DNA from 2 places in the Paenibacillus sp. FSL K6-2441 genome. Region 1 is predicted to be linked to the other one. Evidence: riboswitches for the same ligand, from Rfam matches in the RefSeq annotation. Region 1 holds a riboswitch; the other holds the start of a gene.
The links. A riboswitch is a leader RNA that binds a small molecule or an ion and turns the genes downstream of it on or off. The one in region 1 is predicted to bind FMN.

Region 1 (16,044 bases):
CCCTCTCATCCAGGAAGGAGCATCAAACAAAGGCTTCTTCATGCCGAGGAACGGCTGAATGTGCTCCGGCTCGCTTTGATGCGGACCAACGATCGGTGGCAGATTATAAATTTCTTTATCTTCTATTGTACTATCCTGCTCCACTTGGGTGTCAATCGTTGTCTGATTTTGTACGAAGACAGCTTCATATCCGGCTGCCCGGAAGGCAAAGACGGATACAATGAAGCCCAATACTATAATAATAGAAAAAAGCGTAAATTCAACCCACCATTTTTGACGGCGGCCTGCCTTATCGGTCGCTTTAAAATCCACGGCCCTTAGCAGGTACATTAACCCTGCTACAAAACCAACGGCAAAGAACGCCTCGCCGGTAGCCGCCAGCGTTACGTGGATATAAAGCCAAATGGAACGCAGCGATGGAATCAGCGGCTGAACGTCCTGCGGGAATACAGCAGCGTAAGCCATAATGATAATCGCCAGCGGGAGTGCAAACATCCCAAGCAATATTTTGCGATAAATGATAAAGACAATAGTGAAGGCCACCATAATCATCATGGACAAGAACGTCATGAATTCGTACATATTGCTGACGGGTACATGTCCGCTATACGCCCAGCGGGTACCGCAATAGACAAGATGCGACAGCAACCCAAGCGAGGAAACGGCAAATGAAATGCGTCCCCATTTCTTCTCATGCCGCTTCGGGTCGCGGTTGCGCCACGTCTTGCCTGTTACGGCCACTACATAAAAAATAAAAGCCGCACAATAAAGCAAAAAGGCCGTCATAAATGCGACTCTGCTGATTTCCAAAAAGTTCATGGATGTTTCCCCCTATTTTCCAATGACTTCTCATCCGCTTCTACACCCATCGATTGGAGGAATGCGGAAACTTCGCGGCGCATGCCAAACCAATTCTTGGTCGTATGTCCGCCCAGCGTCAGCTGTCGGCCATCGACACGCAGCCATATGCGGCGATGCTGCCAGTAAAACCCTAAGACCAGTCCAAGCATCACGATCCCAAGACCCAGCCAAACGAACGGCATCGCCCGGTCAACCCGGATGTTCAAATAACTGGACGCTTCGATAAAGTCGACGTCTTCCATCCCAAGGACATCCAGCCGCAGCTTCGATTGTACGCCCCCAAGCTGCTCGTTAATCGCATCCTGCTGGAACCGCTCCTTGTCAACCTGTTTAGGAAAATAAATGTACTGTGCGCCTTCCTCCGGAAGATCCGGTCCTTTGATCAAAAATAAAAAGGCAGGCGCGTTAGGCTCGCCGGAAATGGATACCGGCTTTCCCTCGTCGTTCAGGGAAAAATCCATATATTTATTTTGCAGCGTTAACCGGTAAGGGCCAACTTCATACTCACGCTGGGGATTTCTCATGTCCAATTTGAATTTACCGTAGGATTTCCCGGTTTTAACATCCACTAAGGCTGGCTGCACCGATCTTAGCTTCGGCGTGAGATCAAAGTCGAACTGATACGCTTGAAGTCCTTTGTAACTGAGCGGATCGTTAACCCGAATGGCATGACGCTTGACTTCGCGAAGCTGCGGCTCCTTCGAAGGATCGTCGCAATCCGCCGTGCATTCATACAGTACGGCTTGGGTCTCAAACAGCTTCGGCACAACCTTGCCTCTGGCTTTAAATTCCTCGGACATTTCGTCCTCGCTGTAATATTCAACCGTAAACTTCTCATTTTTCAAATAAAGGTTCGTTTCGGGAATATGCGTGATTTCGCCTTCAGGGAACCAGTAATGTTTGTCCAGATGCAGACCCGGCAAACCGCGGAACAAGACCGCCAGGAGAAAAACGATCAGTCCGATATGAATAATGTAAGGGCCCCAGCGGCTAAACCGCTGTTTCTCTGCCAGCAAGGCGCTGCCGTCTGTATAAACCCGGTAATGCTTCTTTCGCAACGGTTGGACGGCTCGCTGAACCCATTCCGCGCCATCTTCGTTGATTTCCCCTTGATAAACGATTTTCTGCCGGGTGAGAAATTCCAGGTGTTTGCGCACTTTTTGCTTTGAAAGCGCTTTGTAAAGCGGAAGCACGCGATCCAGACTGCAGATCACGAGCGAAGCTCCGATCATCACCAGCAGCAGTATAAACCACCAGGACTCATACGTATGGGACAAGCCCAGCCGGTAATAAATTTCGCCGATCGTTCCGTACTTGTTCTTGTAATAGGTAGAAGGATCGAAATTAATAAAGTTGCTTTCCTGTTCAAATATCGTGCCTAACATCGCACCAATCAGTGTGATGATGATCAGATAAATCGCTACCTTGACGGAGGAGAAGAAGTTCCAAATCCGGTCAATGAAATTGGGATTGGTCCGCTGCGACCGCCGGGCGACCCCGTCGTAACGCATCTCCAGCAGCCCGCCTTGCTGATCCTCCTCAAGCAGCGGTTTGCCGCAGGCTTCGCACAATACGGTTCCCACCCGGTTTTGGTGGCCGCATTCGCATTTTGTGTTTTCGATCACCGATTATGTCCTCCTCTCGCCGTCAAAGCCCCACCAGCTGCTTGATTTGGTCATCCAACGTATCCAAATTCAGCTCGCCTTGATGAATGGAGGTAATTTTGCCGTTCTTGCCGATAAAGAACGTCGTTGGCATCGGCACGATGCCGTAATCGCGCGTTGTCGTATTGTCGGAATCAAATAAAATGGGAAAATCCACGCCCGTCTGCTTGACGAAATTTTGTACGGTCATCTCGTCTTCGCCCGTGTTGATGCCCAGGACGACGACGCCTTGATCGCGCCATTTTTCCCATTGGGCTTGTAATGCGGGCATTTCTTTCACGCAATAAGTGCACCAGGTAGCCCAGAAGTTCAAGACCACCGATTTGCCCTTATAGTCGTCTAACGTATGTACCTGTCCATCCAAACCGAGCAGTTTAAACGCCGGCGGATTCCCGCCTTGTTTTGGTTTATCGGCCTCGCCGCCGGACACTGCGGTCCCGATCGCATATCCGCCTAGGATGACGATCAACAGCAAGATGACGATTTGGATCGGCCGTCTCGCCTTCCCCATAGTTAACTTCCTTTCTATGAAAAATATCATGAAGTGTTGAACAAATCGTGAACACTCTATGAACATTATATCGAAATTCGCCGCAGTTTCAGCCCGGGGAAATATGAATATTATGTGACGCGCTAGAAATGAGGTGAAAATGCGGTGAAAGGGCGGTAAGGTGAAAAGATTCGTATGATCCTGCTATCGCTTATAGGCCTTGATGTTGTTTGAACGACGGGTTTGCTACGACTGGGGCAACCGGGCAAAATGTTCTTACGATCGCTGTTGCTCGCGGAATTCTTAATCATAACAAGTTCAAGGTAGAATTCCGCTCACAAAGGCGAACGCTCCGCTTCTCCAGAATCATTTTCCCCTTTTGCCATTCTCCGTATTTTTGTTCAATCTACAAGGCAAGACCTTGACGCTTCGCTGTTCAGAATCGTTCCACCCTGTTGCCTTTCGCCTCCAGTTCACCGCATTTCTAGCGCTTTGGAGTGGGGGGAGTAGTGGTGCGGGCGAGTTTGTAGAGGCTGTCGACTTCTTCTTTGGTCAAATGGCGGTACAGGCCGCGTTTGAGGTTACCCAGAACCAAATCACCAAAGGAGATGCGCTTGAGCCGTGTCACCGGGTGCGAAATCGCATCAAACATGCGGCGCACCTGACGGTTTCGGCCCTCATGAATTGTGATCGAGATGGTTGCGTATTTCTCCTCCGGATCGATGTCATAGTACTCGACCTCGGCTGGAGCCGTCATACCATCCTCCAACATCACACCTTGCTTCAGCTTGTCCAGCGCCGTACCGTGCGGCACCCCTTTGACCGTTGCGAGATACGTCTTCGGTACATGATGCTTCGGATGCGTCAGCAGATGCGCAAATTCGCCGTCATTGGTCAGCAGCAGTAAACCTTCCGTATCATAGTCGAGCCGGCCTACTGGATACACCCGCTCCTTGATTCCTTTTAAGTAGTCGGTGACGATTTTCCGGCCTTGGGGATCGGAAGCGCTTGTGATGACGCCTTTTGGTTTGTTGAACATCAGGTACAGCTTCTTCTCCGCGCCGATCGGCTTGCCGTCGACGGTAATGACGTCCACAGACGGATCAGCTTTCGTGCCCAGCGTCGTGACGGTCTCACCGTTGACTTGAACCTTGCCGCTTAGAATCAATTCCTCGCATTTACGGCGCGATGCCACACCGGCAGCGGCCAATATTTTCTGTAATCTTTCCATATTTGCATTAGTCACCTCATACACATGATACCCACCTCATGGAAAAATCACAATAGCGGCCCCAATAAACCGCAAAAACCGCCTCATCAGCGAAGGGCTGCGGGCGGTTCACAAACCTAAACGATATGTAGATATTAACCGAATAAGAGCAAGCAAACGACAATCGCTGCGATAAAGCCAACTACATCCGAAAATAACCCCACCTTTAGGGCATAACGTCCGTTCCGGATCCCCACGGCACCGAAATACACCGTTAAGACGTAAAGCGTCGTGTCGGTACTTCCTTGGATGGTGGAAGCAATCCGGCCGATCATCGAATCCGGACCATAGGTTTTGATCAGGTCCGTTGTAAATGCAAGCGAGCCCGTCCCGGTCAAAGGCCGGAGAAACCCAAGCGGCAACACTTCCGGTGGAACATGAAGCCAGGATAGAAAGGGGGTCATCCACCCGACAAAGAAATCGAGCGCCCCGGAAGCGCGGAATACGCTGATCGCCACCATCATGCCAACCAGATGCGGGATAATCCCGATGGCGGTCGAGAACCCGTCCTTAGCCCCGTCGACAAACGATTCGTAGACCGGTACTTTTTTGAAATAAGCATATAGCGGAATAAAGGCAATCATCACCGGTACGGCCCAAGCAGAAATAAGGTTCACCCAATCGAGCAAAGTGCCTCACCCTTTCAGCGAGATATCGGGTGGCGCCGAGACCTGCGGCGGAGTACGATAAGTGTTCCGTCTGCGATACCAGCGATCGGCAACGATGGCCGCCCCTGTGGCGATGGCCGTCGCAAGCAGCGTCGACCCCACAATTTCTGCCGGATTCGCAGAATGGAAGTTGATGCGGATCGCGATCAGCGTGGTTGGAATCAGCGTAATGCTAGCGGTGTTCAGTGCCAGCAGGGTACACATGGCCGGAGACGCCGTCTGTTTGTCCGGATTCAGCTCTTGCAGTGCCTGCATGGCGCGGATCCCCATCGGCGTAGCTGCATTCCCAAGCCCAAGCAAATTCGCGCTCATATTCGATAAAATATACCCCATGGCCGGATGGTTCTTCGGCACGTCGGGGAACAAATAAGCAACAATCGGCCCGAGCAGCTTGGAGATCGTCTTCACCAAGCCCGAATCTTCCGCCAGCCGCATGATCCCAAGCCAAAACACCAATACGCTGATCAAACCAAAGCATACGGTTACGCCGGTCGCGGCCCCGTCAAACGCCGCTTGCGTCACCGTGCCGATATCCCCTTTGATGGCTGCAAAGAGAAACCCGATCAAAATGAGCGCAAGCCATATTTTGTTGACCATTCTTCCTTCCCCTCCTTGGCCCAGTCCTGCCTATCTCCCTTAATTACACTCAAACGTCAAACAGCAAGGTTTGCAACACCTTCTTTAACGCCCCGGACCAATCGGAAGGTAATTGAATTACCTTATGGTCCGAGGCAAAACCAAAGGCTCCGCCGACATTCGGCTCGCTTCCCCTCTCCATGAGGGACGGGTTGTAGCTGACCTTATCGTAAACCGGCACCGTGCCGATTTCTTCTCCCTTTAATCGAACGCTGATTCTTCCGCGATAACCAAACGAGCCTGTGCGCGCCTCTACTAGCTTCAGCCTTCTCTCAATCTGACCGACTTCCTCCGGTGCCAACGCATATTTGAATTCCGCCCCGGTAACCAGGCTGTTTTCAATCTCTTGCCCTTTGCCGATCAACGTCGTCAACGGAAAGTTAGCAAAACCGTAGTCCAACAGCTTGCGGTGATCATTCCAATCATCCCCGTCGTTTAATGTAACAACGGCGATTTGTTGTCCTTTTCGGGTCGCGGAGCTCACCAAACAGCGTCTGGCCGTCTTGGTATAGCCGGTTTTGACGCCGTCCGCCCCATCATAGAAGCGCAGCATCTTGTTCTTGTTCAGCCATTTATAATCCCACGGATCATTGGGATTTGGCGCGGTTTTGCTGGGCGTTCGGACGATCTCCTTAAAATGCGGATTTTTCAAAGCATAGCTTGTCAGCTTGGCCAAATCGTTGGCTGAAGAATAGTGCCCTTCGGCATCTAAACCATGCGGATTTTGAAAATGGGTATGCGTCAGTCCGAGCAGCTTGGCCTTTTCATTCATTAAATAAACGAAGCCTTCTTCCGAGCCGCCCACATGTTCAGCAATCGCTGTCGCGGCATCGTTGCCCGAACGGAGCATCAGCCCGTAGAGCATATTTTCCAGACTCATCTCTTCCCCTAAATGGAGATATAGGGATGAGCCTTCCTTCCCGTACGCGTTCTTCCCAACCGTGACCGTATCCGACAGCTTGCCGTGCTCGATAGCCACGATGGCGGTCATGATCTTGGTCAAGCTGGCGATCGGCAGCTCGTCATCTCCTTGCAAGCTGTACAGCAGGCGGCCCGAAGTCACGTCAATGACCGCAGCGGCCTGAGCATGGATCGATGGCGCAGCGGGAGCAGCTTGTACGGCCTGCGGATTCACCCAAGCGAGCAGCAGAACCGCGGCCAATAAGCGGCAAAGTGTGCGAAATCTGCGGTCATGTGAGTCTTTCTTCATAAGTTGATTCCTCCGGTAACAGGTACTGTAGCGGGTACTTGTTTACTTATATGCAATTTTCCAAGAGAGTATGTCCCACCTGAAATCAAGAAAAAGACCCCTCCCGGCAGCCCGGAAAGGATCAACGGTCAAAAAGCGGTTATGCAAAAGGATTGATGCCGGCTTGGACGGCCGATTCCTGCATCTGAGCGGCTTGTGCTGTTGCCATCGAGGCATTCGCAGATGCATGTTGGTTCGGGAACATGGACTGGATTCTGTCGATGACGCCAGGCAACGTATCGATGATTTTTTCGACAAGATGCGTTTGGTTATCCAGCGGTACAATGTGTACCCCCGGCTTCCCAACGACGAGGAACGCGATCGGATTAATCGATACCCCGCCGCCGCTACCGCCGCCAAACGGACGGGCTTTGCCGTTCTCGGACGAGCCTGTGGCCGATTTATTGTGTTCGTCATCGACAATAAAATCGCTCCCCCCGGCAGCAAAACCGAAGCCCACGCGGCTGATCGGCAAAATCACGCTGCCGTCCGGCGTTTCGACCGGCTCACCCACGATCGTGTTGACATCAACCATTTCCTTGATGTTTTCCATGGCGGTTTGCATTAGTCCTTGAATAGGATGGTCAGCCATTTTTTAACTCCTCCCTTCACTTTTAGCACGCGAACTATAAGTACCAGTCCAGCATAGATAGCATAACCGCAGCGAATTTGCGCTATGCAGCGGAATTCCGTGGAAAATAACGGCTTGCTGCCGAATACAGGAACCACAAATAATTTAGGTCTTTGCTTCAAAGTAATATAGCGGGTAAGCCAGCCGACAAGCGTCGCTTTAACTCCCCATATTGCCCCCGTTAATGTAGCGGTATGGGCCGCATCCTCTAATGCGATGTTCGTTGACCATTCCAGCTTGCGGAAGGAAACGCGGCGAAGTGTGGATTGAAGCCAGACCCGCAGCCCGCTGGTCTCCCGAAGCAACCGTTCGAATTGATCCATCCAAAGCTCGATCTTGTCCTTGTTCACCTCATGGTTGACGCTGGTGGATTCCTTTTGCAGCACGTTCTCTGGCTGATTTTTCTCGATCTGCACACCGTCACGCCAATTTTTGATCCGGATCGTAGGTACCTGGTAACGTAAGCGAACAAAGCCATAGAGCATCGTGACTTCCAACAACACCGTGTCATCCCGATTTTTCTTGCGCAGGGTCATATTGAACGTAATGGTAGACAGCAAAATCAAGGCAGCTATTAGCAGCAGCAGGATCAGGATGCCTCCGAGCCAAATCCACACGGGAAAGCCCTCCATACCTATCAGATAAAATACTCCATCGTAGTATGGCTATCCCAAAAGAAAATCATTCGATACGTTTCACGATTTAAGCAAAGTGTTCGATAACAAACTTAATGCGTTTTGGGGCCGAATAACAAACGATCCCGTCTCAATTTGAGCGGGATCGTCGGTTCGTTCTGCCTGCGGTTTCTTTGCGGATGTCCTCATAAATTCCCTGGTTCCGGATCATCGGGATATTCCTCCGGTGACTCCTCCTGCGCAACGAAATCCTGATTCACATCATCAAACGTCAGCTGTTGTTCCTCTAAGCGTTGGAACAGGAGTTGCGTTTCCTCCTCCAGCTCCTCGGCACTTTCGAAATCGGCCAAATCCGGCAAATCCTTTAAGCTGGCCAGTCCAAAATAGTCCAGAAACGCCTTGGTTGTCCCATAAAGAATCGGACGCCCGATCGCTTCAGCGCGGCCAACCTCCTCGATCAAATCCTTGTTCACCAGGGAATGAATCGCCCGCTCGGATTTGACCCCGCGGATTTCCTCAATTTCCACCCGGGTAATCGGTTGTCGATAGGCGATAATCGATAACGTTTCAAGCGCAGCCTGGGATAAGGTCGAACGCGAAGGCGAATAAGCCAGACGTTCGAAATAAGGGGCGTGCTCCGGAAGCGTCGCCAGCTGGTAGTTGCCGGCGATCTGCACGATTTGCAGTCCTCTGCCGGCTCGCTCGAAGGACGATTTCATATCCAGCAGGGCATCGGACACCACCTCTTGCCGCTGCTCCGTCACTTCGGCCAGCTGTTTGAGGCTTAAGCCTTCCTCGCCTGCCAAGAAGAGCAACCCCTCAATAATCGATTTCAATTCCTGAAAATTCATCGATACTTCCTTCCCCTCTCCACTCCATAACAATATCGTCGAATAGCCGGTTCTGATAACAGACGATTTGCTTCATCTTCATCAGTTCCAACACGGCCAAAAACGTAACGACGATCTCGTGCCGACTCATTTCCGCATGCAGCAGCTTGGAAAAGAGCAACCTTCCGCCTTTACCCACATGCTCGAACGCGGCCACGACTTCCTTGAGCCGGTCCTTAACGGAAATTTCGTCGCGGTGAATCCGCGCCACCGTGTTGCGCTTGGCCGCCCGGCGCATCGCCTTCTGGAAGACGGCAATCAAATCGGCAGCATGCAACCCCTTTACCGGGTTCTCCTGCACAACCGGCATATACGGCGTCAAATCCTCCGGTTCTTTAGAGAAAATCAAGCTGCGTTCCCATTCGCGTTCATGCAAATGCGCAGCGATCCCTTTATATTTACGGTATTCGATCAGCTTGCGGATGAGCTCGTCCCGAGGATCCTCTTCCTCCTCAAACAAGTAATCGAAATCATCGTCCATTTCGATGACGGGTGGTTTCGGCAGCAGCTGCTTACTCTTGATCGACAGCAGCGTCGCAGCCATGACCAGAAACTCGCTGGTGACCTCCAGCTCAAGCTCCTGCATGTCTTGCAAATATTCGAGGTACTGATCGGTAATCTCACTAATGGAGATTTGATGGATATCAATCTCGGCTTTATCGATCAGATGCAATAGCAAATCCAGCGGCCCCTCGAAGGTTTCCAGCTTATACGTTACTGTCGTCAATGAACATCCTCCACCCGTAAGCAAACATGTATGTACATAAGTTTACCTTAAAAATGGTTTGTTGCAAAAGAAAAATGTAGTACCCCTACGGCTCAGGGGTACTACATTAAGATAAGCATTATTGCAGCTGTTTCGTCAAGTTCGCCATTTCGATCGCTGCCAACGCCGCATCCCAGCCTTTGTTTCCAGCTTTCGTTCCGGCACGTTCGACCGCTTGCTCGATATTTTCGGTCGTTACGACGCCAAAGATCGTAGGTACGCCGGTTTTGAGGCCAACGGCGGCAACGCCTTTGGAAACCTCGTTGCAGACGTAATCATAATGGGTGGTGGAACCGCGGATGACCGTACCCAGCGTGATGACTGCATCGTATTTGCCGCTCTCCGCCAGCTTCTGTGCCGCAAACGGGATTTCAAATGCACCGGGCACCCATGCGACGTAAATTTCTTCCTCTTTGGCTCCATGCCGTTTCAATGCATCCAAGGCGCCGGAAAGCAGCTTACTTGTAATAAATTCATTAAAGCGGCTGACCACGATCGCATATTTTAACCCTTCCGATACTAAATGCCCTTCAAATACGTTTGCCATGATTCATCAAACCTTTCTATTAGTGGAGTTAGATCATTGCTAAAGGGAAACTTCACTTCGCCGTATTTAGACGCGTGAGGAGGATTCATCCTGCTCCACATCGTCAAATTTGAGCAAATGCCCTAATTTCGCTTGCTTGGTATGCAAATACTTTGTGTTATCCTCGTTCTCTTTCATTTGAATCGGCACCCGTTCAACAACCTCCAGGCCATAGCCCTCCAGGCCTTTGATTTTCCGTGGATTGTTGGTCATCAAGCGAATTTTGCGGACACCCAGATCCTTGAGGATCTGCGCTCCAATTCCGTAATCACGCAGGTCTGCCGGAAATCCAAGCTTCAGGTTGGCATCCACCGTATCAAAGCCTTGCTCCTGCAGCTTGTAGGCCTTCAGCTTGTTAACCAAGCCAATGCCGCGGCCCTCCTGGCGCATATACAGCAGCACGCCTTTGCCAGCTTCCTCAATCTGGCGCAGTGCGGCTTCGAACTGCGGTCCGCAGTCGCAGCGGTGAGAGTGGAACACATCCCCGGTCAAGCACTCGGAGTGCACCCGCACCAGCACCGGCTCATCGCCGTTGATCTCACCTTTGACGAGCGCAACGTGTTCTTTATTATCCACGTCGTTCGTATAAGCGACGGCGCGGAATTCGCCGTAATCGGTTGGCATGCGCACTTCCACTTCGCGATTAACCAGCTTCTCCTTCTCATTGCGGTAATGGATCAGGTCCTTGACGCTGATCAGTTTAAGATCATAGGTTTTGGCGATCTCCACCAAATCCGGCAGCCGGGCCATCGTCCCATCTTCCTTGATGACCTCGCAGATGACGCCGGCTGGATAGGCACCGCACATCCGGGCCAGGTCTACTGCTGCTTCCGTATGGCCGGCGCGGCGCAGCACGCCGCCTTTCTTGGCGATCAGCGGGAACATATGGCCTGGGCGGCGGAAGTCCGATGGCTTGGCGTTGGGATCCATGATCGCCTTCACCGTCAACGAACGCTCATATGCCGAGATTCCCGTCGTTGTATCTTTATGGTCAATGGAGACGGTAAAGGCCGTCCCATGATTATCCGTATTTTGCGCCACCATCGGCTGCAAATCCAACTCCTCTGCCCGTTCCGCCGTAATCGGCAGGCAGACCAGACCGCGGCCTTGGGTGATCATGAAGTTGATCACTTCGGGCGTTGCCTTTTCAGCCAGTGCCACGAAATCTCCTTCATTCTCCCGGTCTTCGTCGTCGACGACGATAATGACCTTCCCCCGCATCAGTTCGTAAATCGCTTCTTCGACCCGGTCTAATACAATGTCACTCATCACTTTCCCCTCCTTAAAGTAAATGTTGATCGTCTGATGTAACAGAACTCTGAGACGTTATTCCTCAACACATTGGGCGATTTGCACTGCTAACGGAACTAGGAGGTCTTATTTAGCGCAGAGCTCTCCGTTCCGTTAAAATCAAATTTAAACGAACCCGTTCGCAGCCAGAAACGGGAGGTTGATTCCCGATTCGCCGCCGCTCGCTTCTTCCGTATCCTGACCGCCTCTGCCGTACTTGAGGAGATGATCCACGTATTTTCCAAGCACATCGCATTCCAGATTCACCGTATCTCCCGCCCGCTTGAAGGCGAGCACCGTCTCGGCTAACGTATGCGGGATGATGGATACCGTAAACGTCCCGCCTTCCGCTTCGACCACCGTTAAGCTGATCCCGTCTACAGCGATGGAGCCTTTAGGAATAATGTATTTGAATAAGGAAGGCTTACTTGGACGAATTTCAAACACGACCGCATTCTGATCCTGGCTCGTTCCGACAATGGTGCCGACTCCGTCGACATGTCCCTGTACGATATGTCCGCCGAACCGTCCATTCGCCGCCATGGCTCGCTCCAGATTCACACGGCTGCCTGGTTTCAAATCCTTTAGATTCGTGTTGCGGAACGTCTGCGGCATCACGTCTACCGTAAAGGAGGAAGCGTCAAACGAGGTGGCTGTCAAGCAGACTCCGTTCACCGAAATGCTGTCACCTAGCTTGATGCCTTCCGTCACAACCTTCGCCGAAATGTTCAGAATCATCGCTTCCCCTTTGCGGCTGATCGATTTCATCGTGCCGATTTCTTCCACAAGTCCTGTAAACATTAGTGATCTCCCTCCTTCACCTGCGCCCAGACCGGTACTCCCCGGATGCACACATTATCCCCGATTTGTTCGACTTCCATGTCGCGCAAGGTCACCGCATCCCGCATTAGATCATACCCGGCAAAGCTAAAGCTCGAGGGAGCTTCAGCTCCTCCGATCAGCTTGGGAGCAAGGAAAAGCACGATCTCATCCACCAGCTGCTGCTCCAATAGTGAACCGTTTAGACGTCCGCCTCCTTCTACGAGTACAGAAGAAATCCCTCGCTGTCCGAGTTGAACGAGCGCGTTCCGTAGATCAACCTGCGGACCGCTGCCGCAGCGGAGAACTTCCGCCCCAAGGTGGATGAGGCGTGCTGCCTTGTCTGGATCAGCCTGTTCCGTCGTCACAATCCATGTGGGAGCTTGCCCATCCCGAAGGACTTGTGCCGTCTCTGGAATGCGGAGCGTCGAATCCGCGATGATGCGAATGGGCGACAATCCCGGAACGGATAACCGGGTAGTCAGCTGCGGATCATCCGCGAGGATCGTCGAGGCGCCTACCATAATGGCCTGATGGCGATGCCGCATCGTATGGACGATTTCTCTTGCTCCCTCGTTGGAGATCCACTTGCTGTCCCCCGTCCGACTCGCCAGCTTCCCATCCAGCGTGCTGGCGGATTTGATCGTCACATACGGCATGCCGGTCGTGATGAACTTAATAAAGCGACGATTCAGCTTCAAAGCCCGTTCACGCAGCACACCAACTTCCACCTCAATCCCGGCGGCGCGAAGCAGCTCAATGCCTTTGCCGGCGACCAGCGGATTTGGATCTTCGCAGGCAACTACGACGCGCTGCACCTTCTCGTGAATCAAGCGCTCTGCGCAAGGCGGCGTTAACCCGTGATGGCTGCAGGGCTCCAAGGTGACATAAACGGTGCTGCCTTCTGCCTGGGAACCGGCCATGTTCAGGGCATGCACCTCGGCATGCGGTGTTCCCCGCTTCAAGTGCGTACCCAGCCCAACCAATGCCCCGTCCTTCACGACAACGGCACCAACGACCGGATTGGTCCCGGTTTGTCCCTGCGCGCGCTCCGCCATGTCCAGCGCTAGAGCCATGTAATATTCGTCGTCAATCACCTTCATCCGCGGTCCTCCTTACACCAATCCGTGAAGCGAAGAATACAAAAACAACCCTGCCGCAATCCGGCAGGGTTGAAATGAGAGTGGTTTTACGCATATCAAAAAGAGCACCTTCGTCTCCTCCCTGTCGCCACGACACGATCTGAGATCGTACAAGACGACAATGGACCAAAACGAAAGCTTGGCAACGTCAAGACTCTTCACCATCGTATATATGTGAAAAATAGAACTTGATCGTTTGAAGCTCTTTAGGTATGAACACCTTCGCAAATAAAATAACGTACGTGCTCTCGCGTTTTCCTTCTCCCATCCAGACTATACTGTCGGTCCCGGAATCTCACCGGCTCAGCCGCATGCTTACGTAAGCGCTGCGGGTCACGGACTTGTGCTTCATCGAACGAGCGTCCAATGAGCCATCACCGTCGGTAGGGAATTTCACCCTGCCCCGAAGGATTGCCAAATATTAAATTTGCATGACTGCAAGACGAATGTTAGCACTAATTTTGCAAAAAATCAAGCACACCTGTCACAACGCCAGCGAACCTCCACCTAGCGGATACTTGCAGATGTGCATAAAAACCGGCCTAAAGAGCTAACCTTAAGAACGATATCGTATGACAAATTCAATTCTCAGGAGGAATGAACGTGGCAAAACCGGATAATCGCTCCGACAATGTGGAAAAGCTGCAACGGAGCATCCAAAACACGATTAAGAATTTCCGTGAAGGACAAGATTACCTCAGCGAACATGCTGACGAAATCTCCCCTCAGGAGAAGAAGCAAATCGAGGAGAAGAACGAGAAACGACTGCACGCTATCGAAGGCTTACGCGAAGAGATCAAAGACGAAGCCGCTCACCAAAGAAAATCTTAATTCAATGAAAAGGGGCTCCGCGCCAAGACCAACTTGGATTTGCGGGGCCCTCTTACTTACTGGCTGATTAAGCTTCGTCCCAAACGGTAACTTCCTTCATTTTATCCCCAGGACGAATTTGGTCCACGTATTCCATACCCGAAATCACTTTACCGAAAACGGTATGCACTCCGTTCAAATGCGGCTGCGGCTCATAGACGATAAAGAACTGGCTGCCGCCGGTATCCTTGCCGGCATGGGCCATCGACAATACCCCGCGCTCATGCTTGGTCACGTTGGTATCTGTTTCGCATTTGATGGTGTAACCTGGGCCGCCTGTACCGTTGCCGATCGGGCAACCTCCTTGCGCGACGAACCCTGGAATCACGCGATGAAACGTAAGTCCGTTATAAAATCCGGAGTTGGCCAGCTTCTCAAAGTTCGCGACCGTTCCAGGAGCTTCCTCGGGCAGGAACTGAATTTCGACTTCTCCGCCTTTTTCCAAAACGATTTTACCTTTTTTCATATCAATGTACACACCCTTCTATATGAACGTCTGGGACAAACCTCTTACAGTTTACTAGAAAATCCGCGTACAAGCAAAACAAGGCCAAACAGGGAACGAATACACGCTCCCTCTCAGGCCTTGTTGCTTCAATCGCTCCTGCCTATTTCAGCGATGGCTGCTTCGCGATCCGTTCTGGAATCACGTCACATGCGACCAGATCCTGCAACGACTCGCGCTTCACGACAAGATCGCTGCGGCCGTCTTGCACGAACACGACCGCCGGACGACGGATCCGGTTGTAGTTGCTGGCCATCGCGTAGTTGTACGCACCGGTGCAGGATACGGCGAGCAGATCGCCGCTGTTCACCTTCGGCAGCTCTACGTCCCAAATCAACATATCGCCGCTTTCGCAGCATTTACCGGCAATCGACACGATCTCTTCATTGGCATCGTTGGCGCGGTTGGCCAGCATCGCCTCATATTTCGACCCGTACAGCGCCGGACGTGGGTTGTCCGTCATTCCGCCATCAACGGCCACGTATTTACGTACGCCAGGGATATCCTTGCTTGTACCTACCGTATACAGCGTCGTGCCAGCATCACCTACGATGCTCCGGCCCGGTTCAACCCAGATTTCCGGAAGCTGCGGATAATCAGCGAACTCCCGTTTCACTGCATCCGTAATCGCTCCAACATAATCGGACACCTTCAGCGGTGTGTCGCCTTCCGTATAACGAATGCCAAAGCCGCCGCCCAGGTTAACCACCTTGAAGATCACACCAAGCTGATCCTTCACCTGCATAGCAAAAGCCGCGACGCGCTCAACCGCCAACTGGAACCCTTCCACTTCAAAAATTTGCGAGCCGATATGCGAATGCACGCCAAGCAAATGCAGATTCAGGCTGCGGTTGGCCAAATCAACGGCTTCCAACGCCGAACCGTTGCCGATATCAAACCCGAACTTCGAGTCCGTCTGACCAGTTGAAATATATTCATGCGTATGGGCTTCCACCCCTGGTGTTACGCGCAGCAGGACATTGACCGTAACGCCTTTCTCGGCGGCAAGCGCCTGCAGCATGTGCAGCTCCGTAAAGTTGTCCGCTACGAAACAGCCAATCCCGGCGGAAAT
Region 2 (16,044 bases), 1.5 Mb from region 1:
GCGTTCTAATTCAGTGTCCTGACACGAAATCTCGACACGGCGCCTTGCTGATCGGAATAGGTCAAACTTCCCTCTTCATAGGATGATGTTAGCATATGATCCATATGGAGGAGGGGAGTCGATGCAGGTTCATATCGTCCAGCCAGGCCAAACGACGTATAGTATCGCACAAGCCTATGGCGTACCTTATGAGGATATCGTTGAAGCCAATGAATTGCCGAATCCGGAACAGCTCGTGGTTGGACAAACCTTGGTCATCCCGATTGTCGGCAGCTATTATTGGGTTCGGCCTGGGGACAGCTTATGGTCGATCGCCCAGCGATTTGGATTAAGTTATCAAGAGTTAGCCCGCGTTAACGCCATTAGCGTAGAGCGCCCCCTTTCGATCGGGTTTCGGCTGTACATTCCGCCGCGGCCGCGAAGAAGCGCTGAATTTAACGCTTATGTAGAACCGCGCGGCGGAACGGTTTCTCCGGCGCTGGAGGAAAGTGCGCGGGAAGCAGCGCAGCACCTGACATACCTGGCTCCGTTTAGCTTCTTAGCGCAACGGGACGGATCGCTTCGAGAGCCTCCGCTAAATCAATTTCCGGAAATTGCCCGGGCGAACCGGGTCGTGCTGATGATGGTGATCACGAATCAGGAGAATGATCAGTTCAGCGACGAGCTTGGCCGGATCTTACTCAACGATATCCCGATTCAAGATCGTTTTTTGGACAACATCGTCACGACAGCAAACAAATACGGATTTCGCGACATCCACTTTGATTTCGAGTATTTGCGGCCCGAAGACCGGGAGGCATACAACGCTTTTTTGCGTAAAGCCAAAGCGCGGTTCGCGGAGCAGGGCTGGCTGATGTCGACGGCTTTGGCGCCCAAGACCAGTGCCGGTCAGCAAGGCAAATGGTATGAAGGACATGATTACCGGGCCCACGGTGAAATTGCCGATTTTGTCGTGATCATGACCTATGAATGGGGCTACAGCGGTGGACCGGCCCAGGCGGTGTCGCCTATTGGTCCAGTCCGCCGGGTTCTTGAATATGCGCTGACGGAAATGCCAGGCTCCAAAATCATGATGGGGCAAAACTTATATGGGTACGACTGGACGTTGCCATTTGTGCCGGGAAGCACCGCACGGGCGATTAGTCCGCAGCAGGCGATCCAAATTGCCGCGCGGCATGGAGTCGCCATTCAATACAGCGAGCGGGATCAGGCACCGTTCTTCCATTATTGGGATGCGGAAGGAAGGGAACATGAAGTCTGGTTCGAGGACGCCCGCTCGATCCAAGCCAAGTTTAACCTGATCAAGGAGCTGGGGCTGCGCGGAATGAGTTATTGGAAGCTGGGTTTAAGTTTTCCGCAAAATTGGCTGCTGCTCGAAGACAATTTCGAGGTGGTCAAGCGGGGATAAAGATGAATTGTTGGGACATGATCAGGCTTTGTGATTTTTGCAACAGAGTCGCTTGACAGCCTGCGTTATGATAGAAACAACTTAAGTAATCCAAAATTAAATGAATAGAGATCTTCGGGGTAGGGTGAAATTCCCGACCGGCGGTGAGGTTTCGGCAAGAGGGAACCGCAGCCCGCGACTCGCAGATGGCCTTCACGGCCCGAAGCGACTGACTTGGTGAGAATCCAAGGCCGACGGTAAAGTCCGGATGGGAGGAGATCAATGAAGCTGAAGTTTGAATCAGGGACCTGCCATGGTCGCCTGCCAAGCTTATTTGGTCAGCCCCCGCAAAGCCTTTAGGAAGGTCGATGCGGGGGTTTTCTACGTAGACCCTCTATTCAAGAAGGGGACAGACACCATGGAGAAAGTCAAAGTAAGCAGTGGTATCCAAATTTCTGCTGGATTGAATGCAGGGGCACTTACGGGCGCATCCGGTCAGATTCAGCACTCGCCCAGAACGGCTCAAGCACGCAAATCGCGCAGCGGTTTCTGGCTTGTCGTGTTGGGTGCAGCATTGTGGGGCGTAGACCCGTTGTTTCGGGTGATCCTGCTGAAGTCGCTGACCTCGGCGCAAATCGTATTGATTGAGCATCTGATTATCGCGCTTTTTGCCATACCGGTCTTATGGAAAAACCGCACCGAGCTTAAAGGGCTTGGTTGGCGTCAAGGGGGCGCGCTGCTATTTATTTCGTGGGGCGGTTCGGCCATCGCCACGATTCTGTTTACGTTGGCCTTGTCAAGCGGTGACCTGAATGCAGTCCTGCTGCTGCAAAAAATGCAGCCGCTGTTTGCCATCTTGCTGGCCGGATTGCTGCTTAAAGAGAAGCTGCCGCGCCACTTTTTCGGATATCTGCTTATCGCGTTGCTTGGAACGTATTTGCTGACCTTCGGGTTTACGATGCCGATTGGGCATTGGAGCGATTTTGTGCAGATCGGCAGCCTGTTGTCGCTAGGCGCTGCCGCATTGTGGGGCGGATCCACGGTGATGGGCCGGTTGATGGTAGGGACGATGAAATATGAGACGGTGACATCGTTGCGGTTTATTTTGGCACTGCCGCTGCTGCTGGCTATCACTTGGAATGAAGGGGCCGCCTGGAGCCTGCCGACCGGCACCTCGCAAATCGCCGCATTTTCCCTCAATATGCTTGGACAAGCGTTGTTGCCGGGGCTGCTAAGCCTGCTCGTCTATTATAAAGGGCTGACAACAACCAAAGCGTCGGTCGCCACTCTGGCGGAGCTGAGCTTCCCAATGGTTGGCGTTCTGATCAACTGGATTGCGTTCCAGCAGTTGATTACAGTAGCCCAGGCATGTGGATTCGTGCTGATTTGGGGCACGTTATTCCTGATCTCCCGTCAGGGAGATACCAACCAATAATCCAGCAAGTCGATGAAAAAGCGGGATTTCCTCCTGTCCCACAGGATGGAAATCCTCGCTTTTTTTTTCATTCTCCACACCCCTCTTTGGTAAAATTTGTTATGTGATAATAAAAAGTATCAAAAAAGGATGAAGATCATTTGGCGGGATGGAGACGGTGGAAAGTTTCATGTTGGATTTCCAAAGAATCGGCGGGCCTTCATGCACCATACGCGGGAGACATTGCGGCAATGCTGGAAGGAGGGGATTCCCGCCTCGTTTATTTTGATCGATGTCGACCACTGTAAGACGATTAACGACTCCTTTGGCCATCATATCGGAAACGAGCTGCTGCAGGAATTCGCCGGGAAGGTCCATCCTCGACTGCGGGAGGGGGATTTGTTTGGCGCATAACAGCGAAAGGCCGGGCCCATTAGGGCCCGGCTTTTGAAGATTTCAGAAAGTATAAACTTCGGGGCACTGGCATCCTGATATCGCAAGAAAAACTTCCGCTAAACGCGGTCTGTCTACTTTGAATGTACGTCGACAGACGTTTTTCTTAAGATATCAGAAAGTATAAACTTCGGGGCACTGGCATCCTGATATCGCAAGAAAAACTTCCGCTAAACGCGGTCTGTCTACTTTGAATTTACGTCGACAGACGTTTTTCTTATGTTGCAGGCGGGTTTATTTCTCGTCCAGCCACAAAATCGCTGTTACACCGCGCGGATAATACCGGCTGCCGCAGATCACGCCGGCCATCATCTGGTCGCTCCAGCTCCAGTAGGCGTTCTTCTCGGAAGTCAACCAGGCCACATGCGCCGCATCGGCAGCTTGCCCTCGTTCGTCCCAAGGGAGGCCGAGGATCCGGCGGGCGATGAACTGGCAGAGATAAATTTTGCTGAGCCAGGAGTTGTTGCTCGTCGAGGACAGCTTCCAGCCACCGTCCTCGAACAGGCAGATCCCCGGCTGCAGCACCGTGTTCAGATGCGTGGAGAGCGCTGCGATATATGCGCCGAACCGACCGTTTGGATCCAGCGCTTCCTCGCAGCCGGTGTAAAGCGGGAAGATGAGCCCCTCGATCGCAGGAATGATCTTGGAGTCATTGTTCTCTTGAATGACGGCCGGAATGTAACCGCCTGGCAACAGGTGCGAGGTAATCGTGCCTGCGCACAGCTCGGCTTGTCGTCCGGCCAGCGCAGCCGCCGTTTCGCGGCCGTTGTCGCGAAGCAGCTTCTCCATTGCGACGTACGCCGCCCAGCTCTTGCCGGCCAAATAGATGTTGTTCCGCGCTTGCCCCAGCGAGACATCCAGGCTGTCATAGGTGGTAATCTCCGCTCCGCCCATCGTTCGGGAGCTGTCGAGGCCCATGATGCCGGTACGCTGGGACGGGTCAGGATGGTCGCGGTTCACCATGCTTTCCAGACATTGCTCTAGGATCGGCAGGTTGCGGTCCAACCATTCGCGGTCGTTCGTTTGATGCACGTAAACGGTGGCGCTTAGCACCCAGTTGACGAGCTGCTCATGAGTCATGTGAGAGAAGCAGTCATCGATCGCATGCAGCTCATAAGACGAATAGCCGGGACGGGAGAACGAGTTAGCCACGCCCATGTCATGCGTGAAGCTGATGCCGCCAGGATATTCGGTCGGATCCCCGGGAAACCGCACCGTATCCCGATAGCTGTAGCGGCTGGTGTAAAGGTCGAGTTCGTTTTTGACCGTCCATGGATTCATTTTTAGCTCGTAAAACAACTGGTCAACCAGCAAATCAAACGTATTCATCATCCGGTATTCGCCTTCATTGACGATCCAGAGCGGTTTGCCGTCATGCTCCAGCAGCTCAGTGGAACCGTAATAGCTGCGGATGGCATGCGCGAGCATAAACTTCTGGTCCTCGCTTAACTTGGCGTCGTTAACAAGCGCGTCCGCTTGGCGGGCGACCTCCAGCTTGCGGTCGAATTGTGCTAACGCATATTCAGCCACTTCTTCGATGTTCGCGAAATACCGCGTATAGTAGTAGGACGCATCCATCCCGGTCGTGACGTAACCGGCACGGTAGAAGCAAAGCGCAAAGCGGTAGGTGGCTTTCTCGCCGGCCGGGGTATCCATAAGCAGCGCGCCCACCGGCCCAAGGCCAAACCGGAGGTTTTCCGGAACCTTTGGCTTAAGAATCGATTCCATCTTAAAAAATCCGGCGCTGGTAATCCGCGGATCGCTCGCCGCAATAGCGGTATGGCGGCCTTGGCCAATGCCGCAAATACGTCCGCCCGTCACGTCCTCCAAGCGGCGGATGGCGCTGACAGGGTCATTGTTTTGCAGACCAAAGAAGGCTTTGCGCGTCGACGTTCCCCGGGTGTTGTCCACCGTGATCTCTGCAAGCACGGCCGGCATCAGCGCGAAACGCAGCTGCTCTTCCGTTGCCGTCTCGGGGTCAGGCACGCCTTCAAACGGAGAGATCAGGCGGAACGTCAAATCGCCGGCTTGCCATTCGTCAATCGCCGCACCAAACCGGCGGTCGATTTCGCTCCGGTTGTACGGGGTGATGAGATCGCTTTCTTTTTGCTGAACGGAATGCTGCTGGCTGGAGCCTGAACCGCTCTCCTCGGTCGTATAACGATCCCGCTCGTCCAGACCTTCGCCGAAGAACGGTAAAGCCCGGTAACGCTCTTGCCCATCATCCTGCAGTCCAATGTAGATGTTCTGTTTTGGCGGGCTGCCCAGCTCAAGGTCGAAGCCGCCGCTTTGGCCGGGATAACCTAGCGTAAAGCTGGCGAACGCTCCCATCGGGGAGTGATGCGCGTTAAAAAATATATTTTTACCCAAGTTAATTACCTCCTGTTCAATTCACAGCGGTTATGCTAGTTTGATTATAACAAGGCTTTGGAGGAACGCCCATGTCCAAACCGCCAATCGATTTATCCAAAACGTTCACGGTGGCGAGGCGGGGGAAAGCGATTATATAAAAAAGCGGAGGGATAAGGGTGGCTAGAGAGCATCAGGTTACCGAGTATATGCTGCCAAATATGGATTCGACGTTTAAGCTCTTTGCCGCGCATTTGCGTACGGTAACGCCGGAGTGGTCGTATCCGCGCCACAGCCACCCGCTGTTTGAGGTGAACTTGCTGCTGGCAGGCAGCCAGGAGATGATCGTCGGCGGCAAACGTTATGTGCAGCAGCCCGGCGATTTCCTGCTGCTTCGCCCTGAAGACGTGCATGAAAGCCGGGCGCTGGGGACGGAGCCAATGACGTATTATTGCTTGCATTTTAACGTCGACGAGCCCGTGCTTCGCGAGCTGTTGTGCCGAGGCGAGACACCGCTTCACACCGCAGACGGGCCGCTGGCCCAAGTCATTCGGCCGAGCTTGGACAAGCTGATCGCGCTTACCTCGGACGGGTCAGGTGCGAAGCTGGCGGACAAGATGCGGGCGATGGCTGCGGTGTTCGAGCTGTTTGCCGGCCTGAGCGAAGGGCTGGCAGAGCAGGAGTCCGGCGCGCCGAGCAGCCGGATGAACCGGATCGCGGCGGAGATCGCCGCCGCGCTGGAGCGCAGCGTCGAGGAGCCGGAGACGGCCTGGAGCGCGTCAACGTTGGGGAACGCAAGCTCCGGCAGCAATGGCGCCGGCGGGGATGGCTCCCATGGCAGCATCACCGGCGGAAGGAGTTCCGGCAGTAGCGTCTCCCGTGGTAACGGCTCCCACGGTCGTCGATCCGTCGACGTTCTGGACGGGGACCGGTCGCGTGAGACCGTCGCGGCGGTTACCGCTGGACTTGGGTACAGCGCGTCCTCCTGCAATCGGATCTTCCGCAGCGTGTACGGGATGTCGCCGCGCCAGTATTTATCGGCGCTGAAGCTAAAGAAGGCCAAGCTGTTGCTGATGGAGCCGGAGCTATCGGTCGAAGCCGTCTCGATACGACTTGGCTACAAGGATATTGCCCATTTCAGCCGTCAGTTCAAACGTTGGACTGGGGAATCGCCGGGCAAGTTTAGAGCACGATTTCATATTTAACTTTGAATTCATATCCATTTTAAATTGAAAGGGGCTAGCTGTTTTGACCATTGAAAATGAAAGCGCTGACTTATTGGCGTTACCGCGAAGCAAGCGGATTGTCTTTTTTGGCGACAGCATTACGGAGAACGGTACGTATATCCGGAACTTGGAGGCTTTTTTCCTGAAGCATCTGCCGGAACACCGGCTGGCCGCCGCTGGCGGAGGCGCTGCAGCAGGCCGAGGCACTGCTGCCGGCGATCGAGCGCGCCGCCGTGATGTAGGGCGGCGCGGAGAGCGCTGAGGCGCGCGAATGGATGGGGTTCGCGCGCACCGACCTATACTTCGGCGCCTTCGCGGACGCCGACCTGGCCCTGCTCGAGCAAGGCTGGCACCTAGCCTACTGCCGGCTGAGCCACCTCTACGGCTGCCCGTACGCCGCCGGGCAGATGGAAGCATTTCGCGCCTGGCTGACCGCGAAATACGGGCTCGCCCCGAAGCCGGTGCTGCTCGTCTCCGGCGACGCCGATCTCGACGTGCCGTTTGAGGAGAACGGGGCGGTGCTTGAGCGCACCTACCGGGCACATGGCGGCACGGTGACGACCATCCTCAAGCCAGGCGGCGGCCATCACCCGCACAGCTTGCCCGACGTTACGCCGATTATGCAGTTTGTCCTTTCTTCGGCTGCGAACCGAATACAGTAGCTGCCTATAGCCGTCCGATGTGTATCGGACGGTTTTCGTTAGGGGAGGGGAACATAGTCTAGCCGCGCTCTTTTCAACGATTATCCCGTTGCATCAGGCAATGAAGAAAGAAAAAGAAATATGATATGCAAAGTCGAAGTAAGATGCTGCAAGAAAACCGATAAGTACGGATATATGCGATAGGGGGAACAGAATCTCTCTGCGGCCCTTTTTTTGACGATTATCCCGTTGAATCAGCTGGTGGAGAATGAGAAGGAAGTAGTCAAGTCAAGTACAGTAGTAAAAAGATGCTGTGAGAAAACCGATGGATAGGAACATATGAAGGAACATATGAGCGACAACTCACTGAGTAGAGATAGATTGCGAAAAAAATTCGGTATAGCTGAATTCGGTATAGCTGTAAATGGGTCGATCAGCTGTGCTCGAAAGTCAAGGTAGGAGGCTCCTATTTCGTGTTGTTTGGCATTCCAATCAGCACCTCTATCATTGCTATTAATAACCTCTTAGTACCTCGATTAGCAGGTTTACGCCGCTGCTGCAAGGAAGGGCTTCTGACCACGTGCGATTAACTGGCGGTAAGGGATCGCTGGAATGGACAGGCACATTTGCAGCAGGTCCTGGCGCATTTCTTCCTCGGAAAAGGTCATGCGCAGGTAACGGCGGACGGTGTACTCATTCAAATACGCCTGCAAATGCGTTATCCCCAAGGCAACATACGTGCGTCTGATAGAGTCCCTCGCTTCTCTCACAACTCTCCGTAGGGGCAGATACATCCGATGAACGAAAGGGAACCACCGCTTGGTTGAGGTATGGACGTCTACATGCTTGTTGATGAACTCCGCGAGATCGCGCCGGGTAGCCCATTGCTCGCCTCCTCTTTTATGCGGTATCAGTTGGATCTTCACTCGCTCGGGCTCACCAGACTCCGTGACCGTGCAGCCGGCGACGACTGCGGTGGCATAAGGTTGAGAAGCTGGATGAAAGCGGTTGGTATCCGTCCCATACTGATCGCGGTTCACCTTTACCTCTCCGGAGAGCAGATTCCGGGCATCACATTCACCGAGGATATGGCGGATTTTGTGCAGCATGAGCCACGCGGTCTTGTAGGTAACTTGGATTACCTGACTCAACCGCAGCGCCGAGATACCGTCGGGAAGCAGAAACAGTTCCATGGCTTGGAACCACTTCACCAAAGGCAGATGGGTTCTTTCAAAAATGGTGCCGACCAAAGGCGAGGCTTGATAGCCGCATCTTCTGCACTCAAACAAAGGAAGTCGTCGGGAGGACAGGCGGGTGCATTTGGTATAAGCGCAGCGGGGGCAAACAAATCCGTTTGGCCACTTCATAGCGATGATCGCCTCGATGCAGTCGGCTTCACTTTGAAAACGGCTACTGATAGATTGAAGCTCTGCATTCGTATAAAAACCCATGCCCGATCCCTCCAATTTAAATCCCGCTAACTCAACGAATATGAACATATGTTCCCTTTGTTATCATTATACCAAACACCTGTTCGTGAATCAAGAAAAATATCCCAGATAAACCATCTTATCTTCGTAAAAACGGAACGATCAGCTCCACGGGCTATCTCATTTCTATCCCGCCTATGGAGTTCCCAGTTCTGAACCAAAGGGATAATCGTGTAAAGAGGCGTAGTTAGAAGATCCCCTTCGTCGATCTCCCCATTCTGAACCAAAGGGATAATCGTGCAAAAAAGGCGCGGTGAGAAGATCCTCTCCTAGATTCCTCGTTCTGAACGAAAGGGATAATCGTGTAAAAGGGCAAGCGGTTGTGAACATTGTTCGAAGACCTGTCACAATACTCCGGGAATTTCTGACAAACCTCCGGGTTTCTATCGACTCTTTTTTGGTAGTATGGTATTATGATAGTCTGATAACGTATTAGCGGACTAAAGCGAGGTTCTGAGCTAAGCTAATACTATTTGAGTTAATAGTATTTGAGCTAATAGCAATACTCAGGGGGAGAGACAGATGAAAGCTAACAAAAAAATGATCATGATGAGCCTAGTGATGGCTCTGGTGTTAACGGTGCTGGCCGGCTGTTCGGGGTCGGGAGCGGGGAAAGAGGATAATACGCTGGTGATCGGGATCGACGATAAATTCGCACCGATGGGCTTCCGCGATGAAAATAACGAGATTGTTGGCTTCGATATTGATTACGCCAAAGCGGCGGCGGAGAAAATGGGAATGGAAGCCACGTTCCAGCCGATCGACTGGTCGGCTAAGGAATCTGAGCTGAACAGCGGACGGATCGATCTGATCTGGAACGGATATACGATTACGGAGGAGCGTAAGGGCAAGGTCCTGTTTACGAAGCCTTACTTGAAAAATAGCCAGGTGGTCGTAACGCTGGCCGATTCGGAAATCACCCAGCTCAGCGATCTAGCTGGCAAGACGGTGGGCTTGCAGGCGTTGTCTTCCGCAGCGGATGCGCTGGACGCGGCTCCGATCAAGAGCGAGATCAAAACCATCTCGGAATTCCCGGATAACGTACTTGCGCTTACGGATCTCAAAACGAAACGGCTTGATGCGGTCGTGATCGACGAAGTTGTGGCGAGATACTATATGGCGAAGGAAGAAGGTACGTTTAAGCTGCTGGATGAGTCGCTGGCGCCTGAAGAATACGGCATCGGCGTGAAGAAGGGGAACGAGGAGCTGCTGAACAAGCTGCAGCAGGCGCTCGACGAGCTGAACCAGGACGGTACCGCGTCGGAAATTTCGAAGAAATGGTTTGGCGAAGACAAAGTGCTGAAGTAGAAACGAAACGCGTAAAAACCGGATTGCTTCGGAATCCGGTTTTTTGCTGGTTGTGTTAAAATCCAAGATGTTCCGAGGAGAGCGATCATGAGTCTGGAGTATTTGTTAAGTATCCTGGGGCCGATGCTGGAAGGGACGAAAACCACGATTTGGCTGTTTCTTCTGGCCATCGTGACATCGATTCCGCTGGGCTTCGCCTTTACCTTTATGGTTCGCAGCCGGATCAAGCCAGTCGCTTGGTTTGCCGGGGCTTATATTTATGTCATGCGCGGTACGCCGTTGCTGCTGCAAATGCTGTTCGTTTGCTTCGGGCTGCCGGTCATCCCGGTGATCGGCGAGTATCTCGTGATGGATCGGTTCGTCGCCGCTTGCGTTGCTTTTACGCTGAATTACGCGGCGTACTTCGCTGAGATCTTCCGCGGCGGACTGCTGGCGATCGACAAGGGTCAATATGAAGCCGCGAAGGTGCTGGGGCTCAGCCGCTGGCAGACGACAACGCGGATCGTGCTGCCACAGATGCTGCGCATCGCGCTGCCCGCTGTCTCCAATGAGTCGATTACGCTGGTCAAGGATACAGCGCTGCTCTATGCAGTGGCCGTTCCCGAGCTGCTGCATTTTGCGCAAACGGCGGTCAACCGGGATTTTACGATCGTACCGTTTGTGCTTGCGGGCGTGCTGTACCTGTTGATGACGTTGGTACTGACCGTGCTGTTTAAGGCGCTGGAACGGAAGTTCAAATTTGAGTAAAGGGCTGGAATCATGGATCAAGCAATCGTTCAAGTCGAGCATTTACGAAAATCGTTTGGCCAGCTGGAGGTGCTGAAAAACGTCTCCTTTAACGTCGCTACGAGCGAGGTGCTGGCGGTGATCGGGCCGTCCGGTTCGGGCAAGAGCACCATGCTGCGTGCCTTGGCCCATCTTGAGGAAATCGACGGGGGTACGATCCGGATTGGAGGCGAGTCGCTGGTGGACAATGGGCGGTATGCCGGCAGTGCCAAGCTCAAGGAAATTACCGCCCGTATGGGCATGGTGTTCCAGCATTTCAATCTGTTCCCGCACCTCACGGTGCGCGGGAACCTGGAGCTCGCACCCAAGCTGGTGAAAAGGCAGCCGGCTGCAGACATCCGCGCCAAGGCCACGGAGCTGCTGGAGAAGGTCGGGCTCTCCGATAAAGCGGAGGTTTATCCGGCCAACCTGTCCGGGGGGCAAAAGCAGCGGGTCGCCATTGCCCGGGCGCTGATGATGAATCCGGAGATTCTGCTGTTCGACGAGCCGACCTCTGCGCTGGATCCCGAGCTAACGGGCGAGGTGCTGCAGGTGATGAAGCAGCTCGCCGAAGAGCGGATGACGATGATCGTCGTCACGCATGAGATGGGCTTTGCGCGGGAGGTGGCCGACCGCGTGATGTTTATGGCGGACGGGGAGATGATCGAATCCGGCCGGCCGGAGCAGCTGTTTAGTGCGCCGCAGCATGAGCGGACGCGGTCTTTTTTGCAGCGGGTACTGTGACGTACAAATTCAAACGGCGGCAGCCTCAAACTTCGTAGTTGAAGTTCCGAGGCTGCCGCCGTTTTTTTGCCACCCTATTTTATTTCACCGAGTAAACCCCTTCTTTGTAAACCAACGTATAGATCATGCCAGAGTCGGTCAGAACGTACTGGTCCACTGCATCCTTGGACAAGCGGCGCTGTTTGCCGTCGACAGCAATATGGTATATGCCGGGCTCGTAGCCATGGGATACATAGTAGACGCCGGACTTGTTGACCTCGAAGGTCGTATCAGCAGTAGCTCCGGGCGCCAGGGCAGCCAGCTTCTTCTCCTGGCCGGTGGACCGCCAGCGTATCCGGGTGTCACCGATTCGCCGTTAACAAGCATGGTCGTGCTATTCACCTTGAACTTGACCGTTCGCTACCTATGGCCAGCATCATGTTTGGCATACCCATCCGCTGGATTTTGCCGTCGCCACACCGATGGGAATGATGAATGGGCTGGCCAATACCGGCACGCAACTGCTGGAGCCCATTTTGCATGCCCGTATCGTTGTTCCTGAAGAGAATGCCGGCCGGGTGATGAACGACCTCGTGCAGATGCGCGGCCGTTTCGAGCCGCCGCAGCGGCAAGGGGAACGCGTATTGATTGAGGGACATGTGCCGCTCTCGACTTCGCTCGATTACCCGATTGAACTTAGTTCGTATACCAAAAATGTTAGGGTCGCGCATAAAGGTATCCAAATACTGCCAGAATCCGCGGCGGGCTAACGCTTTGCCGATCAATATAAAGCATGGATACCTTCGATTTGAAAACTTCGCCGACTTCGGATTGTTCGACTTTCAGCCTGCGACGGATAATGGACAGATTGGTCCCTATTGATTCATTAAAGGCGTCATGCGGTCCGACGATCACGGTCTCCGCAAAAAAAGAATGCTGCCCTTTGCTCGCAGCATTCTGTGCGTGATCGTCTTTACATGGATTCGCTCAATAATAGCCGGGATAATTCGGCATAACTGGCAACCGGGGTATGGGGGAGATGCGGATCGGATTCGGGCGGGATTCCGCGGTGATTGAACCAAATGGAGTGCCAGCCGGCGCCGGCCGCCCCTACGACATCGTTGCGCCAGGAATCTCCGATATACCAGCACTGATCCGGTGCTATGCCCAGTTTCCCTGCAATCAGGTTGAACAAGCGTGCATCCGGTTTCGTCAAGCCAACCGCACCCGAGATGAACACCAGCTCGGCGGGAATCAGCCGATCGACCCCCAGTGCCCGGATCTTTCGCCATTGGTGGTTCGGCGGTCCGTTCGTAATGATTCCGACGACGGCGCCCCGCGCCTGGAGTTCGCCGATCAGCTCCAGCGCTCCGGGAAACGGCCGAATGTCAAATTGACGGCCTAGGTAAGCGGCCTGTACCGCCGCGGCTTGTTCGGTTGTCAGCGAGAGCCCAAACTCCCCTAGAGAACGCACGAAACGTTCGGTGCGCATCGATTCCAGCACCTGCCCGTAGGTGGGCGTACCCCCGGCTTGGGCGGAAAGATAATCGCTGTAATAGCGCATCCGGTGATACGCCGATTCATAGGGGAAGTTCGGCCCGGTGTGCAGGATCTCTTCCAGTGCCTCGCGAAAAGGCTGCAGGTGGTCGTATAACGTATCATCCACGTCAAAAAAGACCGCGTGGTTTGGCGTAATTGTGTTCATTGTGATGATCCCCTTCTCTTTACCAGCCGCAGTAGAAAACCTTGGCTTTTTCCTATAAAATGCTTATGTATTGTACTGGCTACGGGAGCCGTCGCCTTCCCATTATACGTGACAATTTCGAAAAATCCATAGTTCACCCGGTCCTTTTCGGATATGATGGGATCGGATTGTATACTTTGGGTGGAAAGGTTTGGAGCGGACGTGAAAAAGCCGAAACGATGGTTTACCTTAAGAAATCAAATCTTCATCAGTTTTATGCTGCTGATGATTTTTGTCCTGGGAATCGCCAGCGTACTCACTTATTATCGGATGTCCGCACTGCTGGAAACCAATGCTGAGAAGCATATCAGTCAAACCGCGATGCAGGCCAACGGCCGATTGGATGCGCTGATTGCCCAGATCAATACGCTGACCACGCAGGTCGCCACCGATGATTACGTCCAGAAGCTGCTGCTCGCTGAGGTGCAAGGGAAGGAGACGCCCTTTAGCTCGCGCCAATCGCTGCTGCCGCTGTTTAGTGACTATCAGGCCTATGTGACCGGCATCAAGTCGCTTGAGTTATATACTAACGATTATCGCCGATTGTTCCCGCTGAACGAAACCGAGTTGATCGACACGATCGATTCGGAATGGATTAACGCCGCGAATTGGGGCAAAGGGGCGCTCGTCTGGATTGGTATCGATCCGCGCGATCCGTCTACCGTGCTGGCGCTGCGCCGGGTGAGCTTGCTGGACCGCTGGTTTTCGTCCGGGGGATATTTAATGGTGCGGCTCGATCGGACTTATTTTCAAATCCATGAGCAGATCGACGAAGAGGTTGGGGAGTATATCCTGCTGGTTGACGGGAATCAGCGTCCCGTGGCATCCAATTTCAGCTTTCCTGCGGAAGAATTAAATTTGAAGGAGCTGCTGAGCAACGAAGGAAAAAATATCACCATCGGCGGGCAGAGGTTTATTGAGGTCAAACAAGCCTCCAAAGCTACGGGGTGGACGCTGGTCTTCTTCACGCCCATGAGCTACGTCACCAGCGGGATCTCCGCGCTGCGAACAGCTGTCCTCGCTTCGGGAGCCATAGGGGTGCTGCTGTTCCTGATCATGTCGCTGTCGCTGTCCACGATGATCACCCGGCCCATCTTCCGGTTGATCAAGGCGATGCGCGGGGCGAGATTCGGGGTGCTGCAGCGGAACCCGATGTTCTCGAGCACGATGGAAATCAACGAGCTGAACAATTCCTACAACCAAATGGTCGACAATATGAACGAATTGATCCGTGTCGTTTACGAGAAGGAGCTCCTGCAAAGCCGGACCGAATTAAAGGCGTTGCAAGCTCAAATCAACCCTCATTTTCTGTTTAATACGCTGGAGGCCTTCTATTGGTCGCTGGAGGACAAGGGGGAGGAGGAGCTGGCCAACCTGGTCGTCGGCATGTCCAACTTGTTCCGGTACATTATCAGCAGCCCCAACCAGGACGAGTGGGTGACGATCGAGGACGAGCTGGAGCATGTGGAACGATACCTGCAGCTGATGACTATCCGACTTGCGGAACGGTTAACCTGGTCCATTGATGCCGGCGAATTCCGCCATGTTAAAATTCCAAAGCTTCTGATTCAGCCGCTGGTGGAAAACGCAATTTTGCACGGGGTTGAAAAGCAACTCGGCCAGGGCAAAGTAAGCGTATGCGTCGAATCCTCAGACAAGGAAGGTTACGTGAAAATCACCGTGCGGGACAACGGTCCCGGCATGGATGAGGAAACGTTAAACGGCCTACTGCAGGCGATGGAAGGCGGACCTTCCATTTCCTCGAAGGGGACAGGCGTCGGGATTGTAAATGTACAACGGCGACTTCGCCTGTATTATGATGAGGAGCAAGGGAAGAAGCACGGTTTGCAAGTGACCAGCCGCCCGGGCGAAGGAACGTCCGTAAGCTTTGAAATACCTAGTGATTACGGGGGAACGGTATGAAGCAGACAAAAACCATACTTGTGGTGGAAGATGAACCGAGAACAAGACAGGGCTTTACGAAAACATTGGAAGCCTGGTCTGCCGGCCGGTACCGGATCGAGGCGGCGGACAGCGGGCAGGCGGCGCTGGCTTGGCTGGAGAATCATGTCGCTCATCTGCTGATCACGGACATCCGCATGCCCGGCATCAGCGGGCTGGAGCTGATCGAAATGCAGCAGCGCCATAAGCAGTTCAAGCCGGTGGCGATTATCATTTCGGGTTATGCGGAATTCGAATACGCGCAAAAAGCGATGCAGCTCGGCGTCGTCAATTACTTGCTGAAGCCGGTGGACAAGCACAAGCTGGTTCAGGCCGTAGAGCAGGCGTTGCGGGTGGAGGACGACCGGCATCGAATCGAAACGATGGAGAAGCTGGTTGACCCGCGGCTGCTGGAGACAAAGGATACGGATACGCAATATACGCCCCAGGTGCGGGAGGCACTGAATTACCTGGACGAGCATTTGCACGAGCCGATTACGATGCGCCAGGTGGCCGACCATCTGCATCTGAATCCGAGTTACTTCAGCGTGCTATTCAAAGAGCAGACCGACCTTACCTTCAGCGAATATATCACCCGGTTGC

Region 2: another riboswitch for FMN. It lies ahead of NSQ80_RS04975 (DMT family transporter); the one in region 1 lies ahead of ribD (bifunctional diaminohydroxyphosphoribosylaminopyrimidine deaminase/5-amino-6-(5-phosphoribosylamino)uracil reductase RibD).

Annotation. Positions count from the first base shown of each region.
Region 1 covers NZ_CP150174.1:2,700,964-2,717,007, forward strand. Annotated here, with positions in the region: gene ccsA (cytochrome c biogenesis protein CcsA) at 1-819, opposite strand, end outside; gene NSQ80_RS12350 (cytochrome c biogenesis protein ResB) at 816-2,486, opposite strand; gene NSQ80_RS12355 (redoxin domain-containing protein) at 2,509-3,036, opposite strand; gene NSQ80_RS12360 (pseudouridine synthase) at 3,500-4,246, opposite strand; gene NSQ80_RS12365 (spore maturation protein) at 4,381-4,914, opposite strand; gene NSQ80_RS12370 (nucleoside recognition domain-containing protein) at 4,921-5,550, opposite strand; gene NSQ80_RS12375 (D-alanyl-D-alanine carboxypeptidase family protein) at 5,600-6,799, opposite strand; gene ytfJ (GerW family sporulation protein) at 6,939-7,430, opposite strand; gene NSQ80_RS12385 (DUF2953 domain-containing protein) at 7,403-8,086, opposite strand; gene scpB (SMC-Scp complex subunit ScpB) at 8,290-8,955, opposite strand; gene NSQ80_RS12395 (segregation/condensation protein A) at 8,924-9,721, opposite strand; gene ribE (6,7-dimethyl-8-ribityllumazine synthase) at 9,840-10,307, opposite strand; gene NSQ80_RS12405 (bifunctional 3,4-dihydroxy-2-butanone-4-phosphate synthase/GTP cyclohydrolase II) at 10,374-11,615, opposite strand; gene ribE (riboflavin synthase) at 11,763-12,437, opposite strand; gene ribD (bifunctional diaminohydroxyphosphoribosylaminopyrimidine deaminase/5-amino-6-(5-phosphoribosylamino)uracil reductase RibD) at 12,437-13,558, opposite strand; FMN riboswitch at 13,850-14,012, opposite strand; gene tlp (small acid-soluble spore protein Tlp) at 14,201-14,428, shown strand; gene NSQ80_RS12425 (peptidylprolyl isomerase) at 14,496-14,933, opposite strand; gene lysA (diaminopimelate decarboxylase) at 15,076-16,044, opposite strand, start outside.
Region 2 covers NZ_CP150174.1:1,171,923-1,187,966, forward strand. Annotated here, with positions in the region: gene NSQ80_RS04965 (MetQ/NlpA family ABC transporter substrate-binding protein) at 1-9, shown strand, start outside; gene NSQ80_RS04970 (glycoside hydrolase family 18 protein) at 122-1,408, shown strand; FMN riboswitch at 1,515-1,671, shown strand; gene NSQ80_RS04975 (DMT family transporter) at 1,806-2,822, shown strand; gene NSQ80_RS04980 (diguanylate cyclase) at 2,952-3,215, shown strand; gene NSQ80_RS04985 (glycoside hydrolase family 52 protein) at 3,489-5,624, opposite strand; gene NSQ80_RS04990 (AraC family transcriptional regulator) at 5,783-6,808, shown strand; gene NSQ80_RS04995 (hypothetical protein) at 6,852-7,091, shown strand; gene NSQ80_RS05000 (hypothetical protein) at 7,105-7,491, shown strand; gene NSQ80_RS05005 (IS1595 family transposase) at 8,016-8,921, opposite strand; gene NSQ80_RS05010 (amino acid ABC transporter substrate-binding protein) at 9,483-10,268, shown strand; gene NSQ80_RS05015 (amino acid ABC transporter permease) at 10,356-11,015, shown strand; gene NSQ80_RS05020 (amino acid ABC transporter ATP-binding protein) at 11,028-11,777, shown strand; gene NSQ80_RS05025 (hypothetical protein) at 12,239-12,526, shown strand; gene NSQ80_RS05030 (spore germination protein) at 12,474-12,671, opposite strand; gene NSQ80_RS05035 (HAD family hydrolase) at 12,730-13,461, opposite strand; gene NSQ80_RS05040 (sensor histidine kinase) at 13,663-15,423, shown strand; gene NSQ80_RS05045 (response regulator) at 15,420-16,044, shown strand, end outside.